Regions from separate parts of the Pseudaquabacterium rugosum genome, predicted to be linked through region 1. Evidence: predicted binding sites of a transcription regulator. Region 1 holds the regulator's gene; the other holds the start of a gene.
The links. The regulator sigma-54, encoded in region 1, starts transcription at its own class of promoters, with help from an activator protein. The targets are predictions, from matches to a motif close to TGGCANGNAANCTGCTTT.

Region 1 (7,399 bases):
CGACCCGCACCGCCGACGGCGGCAGCCGGCTCGAGGTCCGCGGCCTGCAGAAGCGCTACGGTGCCCGGCAGGTGGTCAAGGAAGTCCATCTGCGCGTGGCCGCCGGCGAGGTCATCGGCCTGCTCGGCCCCAACGGCGCAGGCAAGACCACCACGTTCTACATGGTCGTCGGCCTGGTGCGTGCCGATGCGGGCGAGATCCACATCGACGGCCAGCCGGTGCAGCACCAGCCGATCCACCGCCGCGCCAGCCTGGGCCTGAGCTACCTGCCGCAGGAAGCCTCGATCTTCCGCAAGCTCAGCGTCGAGGAGAACATCCGCGCCGTGCTCGAACTGCAGCACGATGCCCAGGGCAAGGCCCTGGACCGCGCGACCATCGACCGCCAGCTCGAACAGCTGATGGACGACCTGTCGCTCACCCGGCTGCGTGACGCGCCCGCGCCGTCCCTGTCCGGCGGCGAACGCCGGCGCGTCGAGATCGCCCGCGCGCTGGCCTCGCAGCCCCGCTTCATCCTGCTCGACGAGCCCTTCGCCGGGGTCGACCCGATCGCGGTGATCGAGATCCAGCGCATCATCGGCTTCCTGAAGGCGCGGGGCATCGGTGTGCTGATCACCGACCACAACGTGCGCGAGATGCTCGACATCTGCGACCGGGCCTACATCATCAGCGAGGGCCGTGTGCTGGCCGAGGGCACGCCGACCGAGATCGTCGGCAATCCCGACGTGCGGCGCGTCTACCTCGGCGAACACTTCAAGATGTGACGGACGGAAGCAAGCAGTCATGAAACCGTCCCTGCAGGTCCGCCTGTCCCAGCACCTGGCGCTGACGCCGCAGCTGCAGCAGTCGATCCGGCTGCTGCAGCTGTCGACGCTCGAGCTGCACCAGGAAATCGAGCAGATGCTCGAACAGAACCCCTTCCTCGACGTCGAGGAGGACCACGCGCCGATGGAGTTCGGGCTGGAGCGCCTGTCGTCCAGCCAGGACGCCGCCGGCCAGCGCGAGAAGGAACGCCTGGCCGAGCGCGAGGACGGCGCCGCCGGTGACGGCTCCGGCGGCGACGAGCCGGCCGGGGTCGACAACGCCGACTTCGGCGCCACCGAGCGCGACGACTGGGAAAACGGCACCGAGCGCGACGACTTCGACGGCATCCGCGAGCTGCCCTCCGGCAACACCGGCAGCGGCAGCGGGGACGACGACTTCGAGCCCATCGAGTCGGCCGACCAGGGACCGACGCTGCAGGACCACCTCCGGCGCCAGCTGCTGGGCATGCGGCTGTCCGAGGAGGACCAGGCCGCGGTGCTGGTGCTCATCGAGTCTCTCGACGAAGACGGTTATCTGGGCGACCCGCTCGCCGAGATCGCCGAGCGTCTGGGCAGCGCGCTCGGCATCGATCCGGACGATCCCGATCAGGCCGACGAACGCGAGGAGCTGGCCGACCGCCTGCGTTGCGCGCTGAAATGGCTGCAGAGCATGGAGCCCACCGGCGTCGGCGCCTCGGGCCTGTCCGAATGCCTGGTGCTGCAGCTCAAGGACAAGCCGCGCAGTCCCGCACGCAAGGTCGCCATCCGCATCGCCGAGGCCGGCCTCGAGCTGCTGGCGCGCCGCGACGCGAAGAAGCTGATGCAGGCCACCGGCGCCGACGAGCAGCTGCTGCGCGAGGCCCAGGCCCTGATCCTGAGCTGCGAGCCCAAGCCCGGCCGCCCGTTCGCGCGCGCCGAGGCCAACATCATCGTGCCCGACGTCATCGTGCTGAAGTCGGGGCGCGGCTGGAAGGCGACCCTCAATCCGGACGTCATGCCCAAGCTGCGCATCAACGACCTGTACGCGCAGGCCATCCGCGGCCAGCGCAACGGCTCGGCCAGCGGGCTGTCGTCACGCCTGCAGGAGGCGCGCTGGTTCATGAAGAACATCCTGCAGCGCTTCGACACCATCCTGCGCGTCAGCCAGGCCATCGTCGAGCGGCAGAAGGGCTTCTTCACCCACGGCGAGATCGCGATGAAGCCGCTGGTGCTGCGCGAGATCGCCGACGAGCTGGGCCTGCACGAGAGCACCATCTCGCGCGTGACCACGGCCAAGTACATGACCACGCCCTACGGCACCTTCGAGCTGAAGTACTTCTTCGGCTCCAGCCTGAACACCGAGGCCGGCGGCAACGCGTCGAGCACCGCGGTGCGCGCGCTGATCAAGCAGCTGGTGGCCAACGAGGACCAGGCCAAGCCGCTGTCCGACAGCCAGCTGTCGGACATGCTGGGCGAGCAGGGCATCACCGTCGCCCGCCGCACCGTGGCCAAGTACCGCGAGGCGCTGAAGATCGCGCCGGCCAATCTGCGCAAGGCCTTGTGAGCATTCCCCGGACGGGCCCGGCCCAGCCGGCCCCGTCCGCCTGACGTTCCGTCTTCCCGTACCCCGCGATGCCTGCCCTGTGCAGGCCGTCCGCGCTGGAGGCTTCCTGCCGTGACCACCCCCAAATTTCCCAAGCCGCCGATCGGCGGCATGCCGCGCCACCGCCGTGATGACGGCCCCGCCCCTCACGGAGCCCGACGTGGCCCGGGCCCGGGCCACGCCCCCCACGGCGGCCCGCAAGGCCGGGGTCCGGGCGGCCCCGGGCGACCGGGCCCCGGCCCCGGCGGCCGACCGGGTGGCCGACCGGGCGGCCCACCGCTGCGCCGGCCGGAGCTCGCGCTGGCACCGGTGGCCAGCGGCGAGCCGGTCTCGCTGTTCCTGCCCTGCCCGGCCGGCGTCGAGCCGCTGCTGGCCGACGAGTGCGCCCGCCTGCTGGGCGTCGACCGCTCGGTGGTGCCGGCCGATCCCTCGCGCCGGCCGGTGATCGAGCTCAAGGGCGGCGTGCGGGTGCGCGCCGACGGCGTGGGCGCGATGCGGCTGAACCTGGAATGCCGCCTCGCCCAGCGCGTGCTGTGGCCGCTGGCCCACGGCCCCTACGGCCACGAGGACGACCTCTACGCGCTGGCCCGGCGCGTGCCCTGGGTCGACTGGATCACGCCGCGCGAGACCTTCCGCATCGACACCAGCGCCCAGCGCTCGCCGCTGCAGAGCCTGAACTTCGCCACGCTGCGGGTGAAGGACGCGCTGTGCGACGTGCTGCGCGATGCCACCGGCGAGCGCCCCAGCGTCGACACCCGCCACCCGGACCTGTCGCTGGTGCTGCACCTGGCCGAGGATCTGGCCACGCTGTACGTGGACCTCAGCGGCGAGGCGCTGTTCAAGCGCGGCTGGCGCGACGAGCGTGACGGCGGCCTCAAGGGCGAGGCGCCGCTGAAGGAAACGCTGGCCGCGGCCATGCTGGCGGCCGCCGGCTGGCAGGGCCGGGCCGAGGACGGCGCCCTGCTCGACCCCTGCTGCGGCGCCGGCACCATCGCCATCGAGGCGGCGCAGATCGCCTGCGGCATCGCCCCGGGCCTGCAGCGCCGCTTCGCCTTCGAGCAGTTGCGCGCCTTCCGCCCGCTGCTGGGCGAATGGGCCCGCCTCAAGACCGAGGCCAAGGCCCGGGTGCACGCGCCGGCCGTGGCCATCCACGCCGGCGACGTCGCCTTCCGCATGACCGACTTCGCGCAGCGCAACGCGCAGCGCGCGGGCGTCGGCCACGCGATCCAGTTCAAGACCGGTGATGCGCTGCAGCGCCCGGCCCCGGCGGCCGGCGGCCTGCTGGTGCTGAACCCGCCGTATGGCGAGCGCATCGAGGCCAAGGGCACGCACGGCGTGCGCGATGACGACATGCGCGGCCCGCGTGGCCAGGGCAGCCGCGAGGACTTCGATGCCGGCGCCTCGGCCGGCGAGTTCTATGCCGCACTGGCCGCCCACTGGAAGCGGGCCTACACCGGCTGGACGGCCTGGGTGCTGAGCCCGGACCTGAAGCTGCCGCAGGCGCTGCGGCTGAAGGAGACGCGCCGCGTGCCGATGTGGAACGGCGCGATCGAGTGCCGGCTGTTCCGCTTCGACCTCGTCAGCGGCAGCGCCCGCACCCCGCGCGAGCCACGCGCAGGTGACACGCCCGAGGCCGGGACCGCCGCCGGCTGATCAACCGGGCGCTGCGGGCAGCGCTCAGCCCTTCTGGCCCAGCATGCCCATCAGGCCGCCGACCAGGCCGCCCAGGTCCGGCTGGGCGCCGGCGGCCGGCAGCTGGCCGTTGGGCGTCATCTGGTCGATGACCTGCGGCAGCAGCTGCGCCAGCTGGCCGCCCAGGGCGTCGGCCGGCAGACCGAACTGCTGCGCCAGCTCACCCAGACGGCCCTGGCCCAGCGCGGCACCGATCTGCTCGCCGGACACCGGCAGATTGGCGCCGGTCGAGACCCAGCTCTGCACGGCCTCGCCCAGGCCCCCTTGCTGCAGCTGCGAGACCAGCGCGCCCAGGCCGCCGGCGCCGCCCTGCTGACCGCCGATCAGGCTCATCACCAGTTGCATGAGCGGCGGCATGCCGCCGCCGGCCTGGCCACCGAGCGCCTGGCCGAGCGCACCGTTGACCGCTTGTCCGAGCATTGAATCGAGCAGACCCATGATGACCTCCTGTGTGTTGGGTATGGCGGCCGATTCTGCGCCCGGCGGGTGACGCCACGACCGGCTGCGCCCCCGCCCGGCCACCCGCCCGACGAAGGCCGGGCGCTTCCGTGTGCAGCCCGTCACGGCCAAGGCCTCCGCATCCACCGGCTGCCGGCTCCAGTCCGGCCGCCAACGGCCGATCGCGCGCGTGCGCGCGACAAGGCGCCCGCCGCGACGGACCGGCCCTGCTCAGGCCGACGGGTCGATCCGGGCCGCCGCCCAGCAGGCGATCGTCGACAGCGCCGCCAGCGGCGCGGTGTCGGCCCGCAGCACGCGCGACCCCAGGCTGACCGGCTGGAAGCCGGCCTCGACCGCGGCCGCCTGTTCGGTCGACGACAGACCACCCTCGGGGCCGCTGAGCAACACGATGCGCGGGCGGTCCTGCCACGCGCAGTCCGCGCCGACGGCCCGCGGGCGCCCCGCCAACCAGGACCACAGCGGCGGGGCCTGCGGATCCAGGCTCAGCAGCAGGCCCTGGGGGGAGGCGGGGCCGTCCACCCCGCCAGGCACGGCAGCCGCCCAGCCCCGCAGCCAGTCCCGCAGCGGCTGCGCCGCGGCGACCTCGGGCACGCGGTTGCGACCGCTCTGCTCGCAGGCCGAGACGGCCACCGCCTGCCAGTGCTCGGACTTGCGTTGCGCCCGATCGCCCGCCACGCGCAGCACCGAACGCTCACACACCAGCGGCTGCAGGCCGGCCGCACCGAGCTCGGCCGCCTTCTCGACCACCGTGTCCATGCGCTCGTTGGCCGGCATGCCGAGCGCCAGCGTGACGGCCACCGGCAGTTCGCATTCCACCGGCGCGTGTGCGAGCACCTGGACCGTCACCTCGCGGCGGCCCATGGCCAGCACCTCGGCCTGCCATTGCCCGCCCAGGCCATCGAACAGGGTCAGCGCCGCGCCGGGCTGCAGGCGCAGCACCTGCACATGGCGGGTGGCATTCGGCGGCAGGACGATCTGGACGCCGGCGGACAGAGGGACATCGACATGGAAACGCGTGGCCATGGCCGCGATTGTCGGTCCTGGCACGGGGCCTGACGCTGCAGCGGCAGCGCTGAGCCGGCCGCTCAGGCCGCCGCGTCGTGGCGCGCCAGCTGGCGCAGCAGCTCGCGTGCGGCAGCCTCGCCCTCGGCGCGGCGCACCAGCACGACCAGTTCGACGGCGACCTCGGACAGCGCCGACGCATCGGCCGCACGCTCGATGGCCAGCGTCATCCGGTAGGCCTTGATCAGGCCCAACCGCTCGCGCGAGTGGATCAGCAGGCGCTCGTAGAGCGGTCCGTAACCCAGCGGTTCGAGCAGCGCACGGGTCTGGGCGCGCCAGCCGGCGAGGGCCGGTGCCAGGGTGCTGGGCCCGCTGTCGATCTCGGGCAGGCGGCTGTCGAGCGGCCACTGGCTCTCGCCGGGCTCGGCCGCGGTGGCGATCAGACCGAGGTCGAGCAGCTGGCCGAGGTCCTCGACACGGCTGCCGTGGACCATCGCCAGCCAGTGGGTCGCGTCACGCGCCGGATCGACGATCAGCAGCAGGTTGCGGGCGGCGCGGGGCAGCGCATGGGCGCGTTCGCGGATCTCGCGCCGGCCGGCATCGGTGCGCGTCAGACGCCACTCGGTATGGGCCAGGAGAGCGGTGTCAATGCGGACTTCGGTGACCATCGTGACGGCGTCCTCGGCCGTGAGGCGGGAAAGTGCGCGGCCATCATGACACGCGCCCGCGCAGCTCGCGACGCAGGATCTTCCCCACTGGCGTCTTCGGCAGCTCGTCACGGAACTCGATGACGCGCGGGCGCTTGTAGCCGGTCAGATGGCCCTCGCAGAACTGGCGCACCTGGGCCTCGGTCAGCGCCGGGTCGCGGCGCACGATGACCAGCTTGACCGCCTCGCCCGAATGCTCGTCGGACACGCCGACGGCCGCGCATTCGAGCACCCCGGGCAACTGGCTCAGCACGTCCTCGACCTCGTTCGGATAGACGTTGAAGCCGCTGACCAGGATCATGTCCTTCTTGCGGTCGATGATGCGGAAGGCGCCGCGCTCGTCGACCACGCCGACATCGCCGGTGCGGAACCAGCCATCGGCCGTCATCACGCGGGCCGTCTCGTCCGGCCGCTGCCAATAGCCGGCCATCACCTGCGGACCGCGCACCGCGATCTCGCCGGGGCTGCCCGGTGGCACGGTACGGCCGTCGTCATCGAGCAGCGCCATCTCGGTCGATGGCAGCGGATAGCCGATGTTGCCGGTGTAGGCGCGGCTGTCGACCGGGTTGCAGCTGACCACCGGGCTGGTCTCGGACAGACCGTAGCCCTCGCAGATCGGGCAGCCGGTCTTCTCCAGCCAGGCCTGTGCAGCGCCGGCCGTCACCGCCATGCCGCCGCCCACCGAGATCTTGAGCTGGCTCCAGTCGACGGTGTCGATGTCCGGGTGGTTGGCCAGCGCGTTGAACAGCGTGTTGACGGCCGGAAAGCTGTGCACGGGCTGCGCGCGCAGCGCCTTCAGCAGGGCCGGCAGGTCGCGCGGGTTCGGGATCATCACGTTGAGGCCGCCGACGCGCAGGCTCAGCATCATGTTCACGTTGAACGCGAAGATGTGATAGAGCGGCAGTGCGCAGACGGTGACCAGCTGCGTGTCGGCGCCCAGCTGGTGCAGTGCCGGCTGGTACCAGGCCTCGCACTGCAGCACGTTGGCCACGAGGTTGCGGTGCAGCAGCACCGCGCCCTTGCTGACGCCGGTGGTGCCGCCGGTGTACTGCAGCACGGCGACATCGTCGGGCCGCGCCTCGAAGGGTTGCCAGGGCAGGTGGCGACCGGCCGACAGCGCCGCCGGGAAGCGTTCGACCTGCACGCCGGCGTCCGTC
Region 2 (7,399 bases), 120 kb from region 1:
CGCCGAAGGCGCGGAGTGAGCGCGCCATGATCTACGTGCTCGAATGTCCCGAGGGGGCCAGCCCGCGCGCCTGGTTCGCCTACGACCCGACCGATCTGCAACGCAAGTTCGACGCGGCCGGCGGCCCGCCGGACTGCGAGATGCGGCTGTGGGCCGACGAACAGGCCGCGATCCTGGCCTTCGAGAACGATGCCGAGCCGCTGTGGCAGGGCCCGGGCTGGAAGGCCCGCTGGGCACTGCGCGAGCAGCTGGTCGCCACGGACGCGCTGGCCGACGCCTGAGGCGGCGGCCGCGCCTGGCGTGACCGATGTCGCGCCCGGCGTGGCCGCCCCCTTGATCCCGCGCCATCCCGGCCGATGACCGGGCTTCCACTGAACGATCTGCAAGGGAGCCGCCGCATGTCCTGGATGTCATCCTGGCGCATCAGCACGCGCATCGCCTTCGGTTTCGGCCTGATGGTGCTGTTGTTGGGTGCCGTGATGGGTCTGACCCTGAGGAATCTGTCCGCCGTCGAGCACGACACCCAGGAGCTGGTCGGCGAGCAGGCCGAACGCCTGGCGCTGGCCACCGAGTGGCGGCAGAACATCGCCGTCAACGGTAACCGGGCGCTGGCCATCGGCCTGGCCCAGGAGAGCAACCTCGGCGCCCACCTGTCGAATGCGATGAAGGCGCTGACCGAGCGCACCTCGGTGATCCAGAAGCGCTTCACCGCGCTGGAGACGAGCACCGAGGGCAAGGCGGTGCTGGCCGAGCTCGGCGCGATGCGCGACCGCTACCTCGGCGTGCGCAACCGGATGATGGAGCAGGGCCTGGAGACGGCCGAAGCGGTGCTGCGGGCCGAGGACTTCAAGACCACGCTGGACCAGTACATGGCCATGGCCGACAAGCTGGTGGCCTACGAGCGCCGGCGCAGCGAGGCCTCGGCCGAGCTCGTCGCTGCCCAGCTCTCGGCCGCGCGCTGGCAGTTCATCGGCACGCTGGTGGTGGCCGCGCTGGTCGCGGTCGGCATGGGGCTGACGCTGGTGCGCAGCATCAGCCAGCCGCTCGATGCGCTGCAGCGCACGGCCGAGCGCATCGCCGATGGCGACCTGTCGCAGGCGCTGCCGCCCGGCGCGGCCCACGAGCTGGGCCGGTTGCAGACGGCGATGGGGCGCATGCAGCAGGGTCTGCGGGATCTGGTGCGTGAAGTGCGCGGCGCCAGCGACGCGATCCGGACCGCCAGCCAGGAGGTGGCGGCCGGCAACACCGATCTGAGCCACCGCACCGAGAGCGCCGCCAGCCAGCTGCAGCAGACCGCCTCGTCGATGGAGGAGCTGGCCGGCACCGTGCGCCAGAGCGCCGAGACGGCCGGTGAGGCCGGCCGCAGCGCCGACGAGGCCCGCGACGCCGCCGACCGTGGCGGCCAGACCGTGGCCTCGGTGGTGCAGACGATGTCGCGCATCAGCGACGCGTCGCGCCGCATCGCCGAGATCACCGGCGTCATCGACGGCATCGCCTTCCAGACCAACATCCTGGCGCTGAATGCCGCGGTCGAGGCGGCGCGGGCCGGCGAGCAGGGCCGCGGCTTCGCCGTCGTGGCCGCCGAGGTGCGCAGTCTGGCGCAGCGCTCGGCCGCCGCGGCGCGCGAGATCAAGGGCCTGATCGCCGATTCGGTCGAGCGGGTCGACGAGGGCTCGCGCCTGGTCGGCGATGCCGGCCGCACCATGGGCGAGATCGTGCAGACGGTGCAGCGCGTGGACGCGCTGATCGGCGAGATCTCGGTGGCCGCGCGCGAGCAGAGCCAGGGCCTGGACCAGGTCAACGGCGCGGTGGCCGACATCGACCGCAGCACGCAGCAGAACGCCGCGCTGGTCGAGCAGAGCGCGGCCGCCAGCGACAGCCTGCAGCAGCAGGCCACGCGCCTGTCCGAGGTCGTCGGACGGTTCCGCGTCTGAGGCCCGGCGGCGGCCGCAGGCCACGGCCGCCTCAGGGCAAGTCCTGAGCCTGCCGCCCTGCACGGGCCCGCGGCCCCGGGTCCATACTGGCCGTCACGTCCAGGCACCCGGGGAGGCCGCGATGGGTCGGATGATCGAGTACGCCCGCATCGACGGGCAGCGCCTGCAGGCCTATCTGGCCGAGGCCGATCCGGTGGCCGGCCCGGTGCGCGGCGCCGTCGTGCTGTGCCAGGAGTGGTGGGGCCTGAACGCCTACATGCGCGACGTGGCCGAGCGCCACGCCCAGGCCGGCTTCCATGCGCTGGTGCCCGACCTGTACCACGGCCAGATCACCACCGATCCGATCGAGGCGCAGGACCTGATGATCCACGTCATCTACCGCAAGGCCGCCGCCCAGGAGCTGCGCGGCGCGGTCTGCCACCTCAAGGAACACCTCCACAGCGAGAGCGGCAAGGTGGCCATCATCGGCTACAGCTCCGGCTCGGCGCTGGCACTGCTGACGCTGTGCGCGTCGCCCGAGGTCGATGCCGGCGTGCTCTGGTATGGCTACCCGCCGCTGGAGTACATGGAGGCCGAGCGCATCACCGCCCCGGTGCTGGCCCACTGGGCCGACGAGGACGCGTTCTTCCGCCAGGACTTCATCCGCGACCACGAGGCCCTGCTGCGCAGCCACGGCGTGCGCTACACCGGCTACCACTATCCGGCGCCGCACGCCTTCGCCAACGAGACCGCCCAGGGGCCCGGCCCCGGCCGCATGAGCCAGATGCGCTACGACCCGGCCTGGGCCCGCATCGCCTGGGACCGCACGATGGCCTTCCTCGGCGCCGAGCTGCGCCCCGAGCCGCCGCTGCGCCGCCTGCTGACGGGCTGACGGGCTGACGGGCTGACGGGCTGACGGGCTGACGGCCGATCCGAGTGGCCGATCTGAGCGGTCGGGCCGGATGCGGCCGGAGCCGCCTGGCACCGATCCTGCACGGACGACGCCACCCCGTCCGCTTTGCAGGAGATCCGACACCATGGCCACGCCATTGAAGGAAACCATCGCCCGTGTCTTCGAGGAGCCCGGCTGCGACAAGAACGCGGTGAAGAGCGAGAAGGAGCGCAAGAAGGGCTGCACCAAGCAGCTGACGCCCGGCGCCGCGGCCGGTGGCTGCGCCTTCGATGGCGCCAAGATCGCGCTGCAGCCCATCGTCGACGTCGCCCACCTCGTGCACGGCCCGATCGCCTGCGAGGGCAACAGCTGGGACAACCGCCACTCGGCCAGCAGCGGCTCGACGATCTACCGCACCGGCTTCACCACCGACATCCACGAGCTGGACGTGATCCACGGCGCCGAGAAGCGCCTGTTCAAGGCCATCCGCGAGGTGATCGAGAAGCAGGACCCGCCGGCCGTCTTCGTCTACCAGACCTGCGTCACCGGCCTGATCGGCGACGACATCGAGGCGGTGTGCAAGCGCGCCACCGAGAAGTTCGGCAAGCCCGTCGTCCCGGTCAACGCCCCGGGCTTCGCCGGGCCCAAGAACCTGGGCAACAAGCTGGGTGCCGAGGCGCTGCTGACCTACGTGATCGGCACGCAGGAGCCCGCGTACACGACGCCTTACGACATCAACATCATCGGCGAGTACAACCTCAGCGGCGAGCTGTGGCAGATCAAGCCGCTGCTCGACGCGCTCCGCGTGCGCATCCTCAGCTGCATCAGCGGCGACGGGCGCTATGCCGAGGTGGCGTCCTCGCACCGCGCCAAGGCCAACATGATGGTCTGCAGCAAGTCGATGATCAACATCGCCACCCGCATGCAGGAGCGCTACGGCATCCCGTACTTCGAAGGCAGCTTCTACGGCATCAGCGACATGAGCACCACGCTGCGCGAGATCGCCCGCCTGCTGGTCGAGCGCGGCGCCGATGCCGAGCTGAAGGACCGCACCGAGGCGCTGATCGCGGTGGAGGAGGCCCGCGCCTTCGAGCGCATCCGCGCCTACAAGGCGCGCCTGGCCGGCAAGAAGGTGCTGCTGATCACCGGCGGCGTGAAGAGCTGGTCGGTGGTCTCGGCGCTGCAGGAGGCGGGGCTGGAGGTGGTCGGCACCTCGGTGAAGAAGTCCACCCGGGAGGACAAGGAGAAGATCAAGGAGATCATGGGCCTGACCGCCGAGGACAGTGCCCACATGATCGACGACATGACCCCGCGCCAGATGTACGCGATGCTGCGCGACGCGAAGGCCGACATCATGCTGAGCGGCGGCCGCAGCCAGTTCGTCGCGCTCAAGGCCCGCATGCCGTGGATGGACATCAACCAGGAGCGTCACCATGCGTTCGCCGGTTATGAGGGCATGGTCACGATGATCGACGAGATCGACAAGGCCCTGCACAACCCGATGTGGGCCCAGGTGCGCGCCCCGGCCCCCTGGGAGGCGGAGGACCGTCTGCTGCGTGCGCAGAGCGCGCAGCAGCTGGCGGCGGAGGCGGCGCCGGGCTGAGCGCGCGCTGTCCGGCCGGTGCGGATGCCCGCTGCGGTCTGCGGGGCGCCGGATCGGGCCCCGCGCCCCCACCGGGACGGGCGCATGGATCCCGGGTGTCGGGCTTTCTCGATCCGGTATCAAGTCCCGCCCCCGACGGCCGACATGCGCCCCATGGGCGTTCCCTTGCACGACTGTCCGCCGGCGGCCCCGCCGACGCCGACCGCCGCCGCCGCTGCCGATCCGGCATCGGCAGGCACGGCCGTGCCTGCCGCAGGCCTGCGTGTCGGCCCGCGCCTGCGGCGTCTGCTGCAGGGCCCGCTGGCCGATGAGTCGGCCGAGCTGCGGCAGGTGCTGTGGCGCACGTTGGACGAGGTGCCGGCGCTGCAGGCCTTCGAGCTGCTGTGGACGGTGGTGGTCGCGCTGATGGCCTGGCGGGCCAGCGGGGCCGACTGGCCGCTGGCCTGGCTGGCGATCGAGGCGGCCTGCCTGCCGCTGCGCGGGCGGGGCGTGGGCTCGGCCCGCGCCGAGGCCTGGCGGCCGCTGCGCATGACGGCCAATGTGCTGCGTCTGCTGGCGATGGGGCTGGGCGCGATGGCGGCGCTGTGGCTGGGTGATCTGGCGCTGACGGCGTTGGCCCCGGTGCTGGTGGTCGGCATGCTGGCGGTGGTGGTGGCGCGCTGGGCCGCGCTGCCGCGGCTGGCGGCGGCGGTGGTGCTGGTCGACGGGGCCTTGCTGTGGGCCGGGCTGGCGGGCTCGCCGCTGCCGGGGCTGCTCGGCCCCTCGTGCATGATTCCGGCCGGTGCGGCGGCCTTCTGGCTGCTGCTGCACCACAACCACCGGATGCTGCTGCAACTGCTGCAGCTGCAGTTCGAGAACCGCCGCCTGTCGCTGCAGGATCCGCTGACCGGCCTGCCCAACCGGCGCGAGTTCACCGAGCGTCTGGCCCGCCTGCGCGAGGCGGGGCAGTCCACCCGCTTCGCCGTGCTGTGCATGGACCTCGACGGCTTCAAGCGCGTCAACGACCAGCATGGCCATGATGCGGGCGACCAGCTGCTGGCCCAGGTCGCGCAGCGTTTCCGCGGCCTGCTGCGGCAGCAGGATGCGGTGTGCCGTGTCGGTGGCGACGAGTTCGTCGTGCTGCTGCCCGGCGCCGAGGCGACGGTGGCCACCCAGGTCGCGCAGCGCCTGCTGCAGGAGGTGGCGCGCCCGTTCACGCTGCGCGATGGCGTGACGGTGCAGGTGGGGCTGAGCGTGGGCATCGCGCTGTGCCCGGGCGACGGCCAGGACGGCGCCCATCTGCTGCGCGAGGCCGATGCCGCGCTCTACCGCGCCAAGCGGGCGGGCAAGGGCTGCTGGCGCCATGCGGGGGCGTTGGCGGCCGACTGAGCGGCCGCGGTCCGTGTCGGCGCACCGGTCGTCGCGTTTGTCGCGTTCATGCCGCGGGCGGTCCGGCGCTGATCCCGCGCTGATCCCGTACGAAATCGCGCGCTGACAGGCACTTGCAGGCGTCTGCGGTGCTGGCATCCATCCTGCAAAGGGCCTGTCGAGCCCAACGCAGGAGCCCCTCATGGCGCATGTCAGCGAGTCGAAGAAGGCGTGTGCGGTCAATCCGCTGAAGATGAGCGCGCCGCTGGGCGCCAGCTATGCGTTCATGGGCCTGGACAGCTGCATGCCGATGATGCACGGCAGCCAGGGTTGCACGTCCTTCGGTCTGGTGCTGCTGGTGCGGCACTTCAAGGAGGCCATCCCGCTGCAGACCACGGCCATGAACGAGGCCACCACGGTGATGGGCGGCTACGACAACCTCGAGAAGGCCCTCCTCAACATCCGCCAGCGGGCCCGGCCGCAGATGATCGCCATCTGCTCGACCGGGCTGACCGAGACCAAGGGCGACGACGTCGAGGCCTACATCACGCTGGCCCGCAAGAAGCACCCCGAGATCGCCGACACCGAGGTGGTCTACGTCAGCACGCCGGACTATGTCGGTGCCTTCGAGGACGGCTGGTCGCGCGCGGTCGAGGGCGTGATCCGCCAGGTCACCACGCCGTGCGCGGCCGATGCGCCGAAGGACGCCAGCCGCATCGCGGTGCTGCCCGGCTCGCACCTGTCGCCCGGTGATGTCGAGGAGCTGCGCGAGCTGTTCGAGCGCTTCGGCCTGACGCCGGTGATGCTGCCCGACGTGGCCGGCTCGCTCGACGGCCACATCCCCGACGACTGGCTGGGCACCACGCTGGGCGGCACGCCGCTGGAGGCCATCCGCACGCTGGGCCGGTGCGGCCACGCGGTGGCCATCGGCGCGCAGATGAAGCCCGCGGCCGAGCGCCTGCGGCAGCAGTGCGGCGTGCCCTGCACGCTGTTCGACCGCCTGACCGGCCTGGCCGCCAGCGACGCGCTGGTGATGCTGCTGGCGAAACTGAGCGGCCGGCCGGTGCCCGAGCGCGTCAAGCGCCAGCGCAGCCAGCTGGTCGACGCGATGCTCGACGGCCACTTCCACTTCGGCCACAAGAAGGTGGCCATCGGCGCCGAGCCCGATCTGCTGTACGCGGTCGGCAGCTTCCTGGCCGAGATGGGCGCCGAGGTGTCGGTGGCCATCACCACCACCCAGAGCGCGCTCAACGCCCAGGTGCCGGCCAACGAGGTCGTGATCGGCGATCTGGAGGACTTCGAGCAGCTGGCCCGCGCGGCCGATGTCGACCTGCTGATCACCCACTCGCACGGCCGCCAGGCCGCCGAGCGCCTGGGCAAGCCGCTGTTCCGGCTCGGCATCCCGAAGTTCGACCGCATCGGCAATGCCCACAGTTGCCACATCGGCTACCGCGGCACGCGCAACCTGGTCTACGAGCTGGGCAACCTGTTCATCGACCTGATCCCGCACCACGGGCCGCAGGACTGGCCGCTGCAGCCGGCGGCGCTCGACGCGGCGCGCCCGCCCGAGGCGATCACGGTCGCCGTCGATGCCCTCGTGCGCCGCCAGAAGGCCGAGCGTGCGGCCGCGCACGGCCCCGTCCC

Region 2: a site for sigma-54 is predicted at 2,893-2,910, ahead of nifE (nitrogenase iron-molybdenum cofactor biosynthesis protein NifE). Genes of this name have one in related genera too.

What each region holds. Positions count from the first base shown of each region.
Region 1 is NZ_JBBUTF010000008.1:116,946-124,344, reverse strand. Features, by position in the region: gene lptB (LPS export ABC transporter ATP-binding protein) at 1-761, shown strand, start outside; gene AACH11_RS10605 (RNA polymerase factor sigma-54) at 781-2,343, shown strand; gene AACH11_RS10600 (THUMP domain-containing class I SAM-dependent RNA methyltransferase) at 2,692-4,035, shown strand; gene AACH11_RS10595 (YidB family protein) at 4,060-4,512, opposite strand; gene AACH11_RS10590 (16S rRNA (uracil(1498)-N(3))-methyltransferase) at 4,744-5,556, opposite strand; gene AACH11_RS10585 (hypothetical protein) at 5,619-6,203, opposite strand; gene AACH11_RS10580 (long-chain-fatty-acid--CoA ligase) at 6,247-7,399, opposite strand, start outside.
Region 2 is NZ_JBBUTF010000008.1:240,922-248,320, forward strand. Features, by position in the region: gene AACH11_RS11125 (hypothetical protein) at 1-19, shown strand, start outside; gene AACH11_RS11130 (hypothetical protein) at 27-281, shown strand; gene AACH11_RS11135 (methyl-accepting chemotaxis protein) at 399-1,934, shown strand; gene AACH11_RS11140 (dienelactone hydrolase family protein) at 2,056-2,805, shown strand; gene nifE (nitrogenase iron-molybdenum cofactor biosynthesis protein NifE) at 2,951-4,408, shown strand; gene AACH11_RS11150 (diguanylate cyclase domain-containing protein) at 4,562-5,776, shown strand; gene nifN (nitrogenase iron-molybdenum cofactor biosynthesis protein NifN) at 5,958-7,399, shown strand, end outside.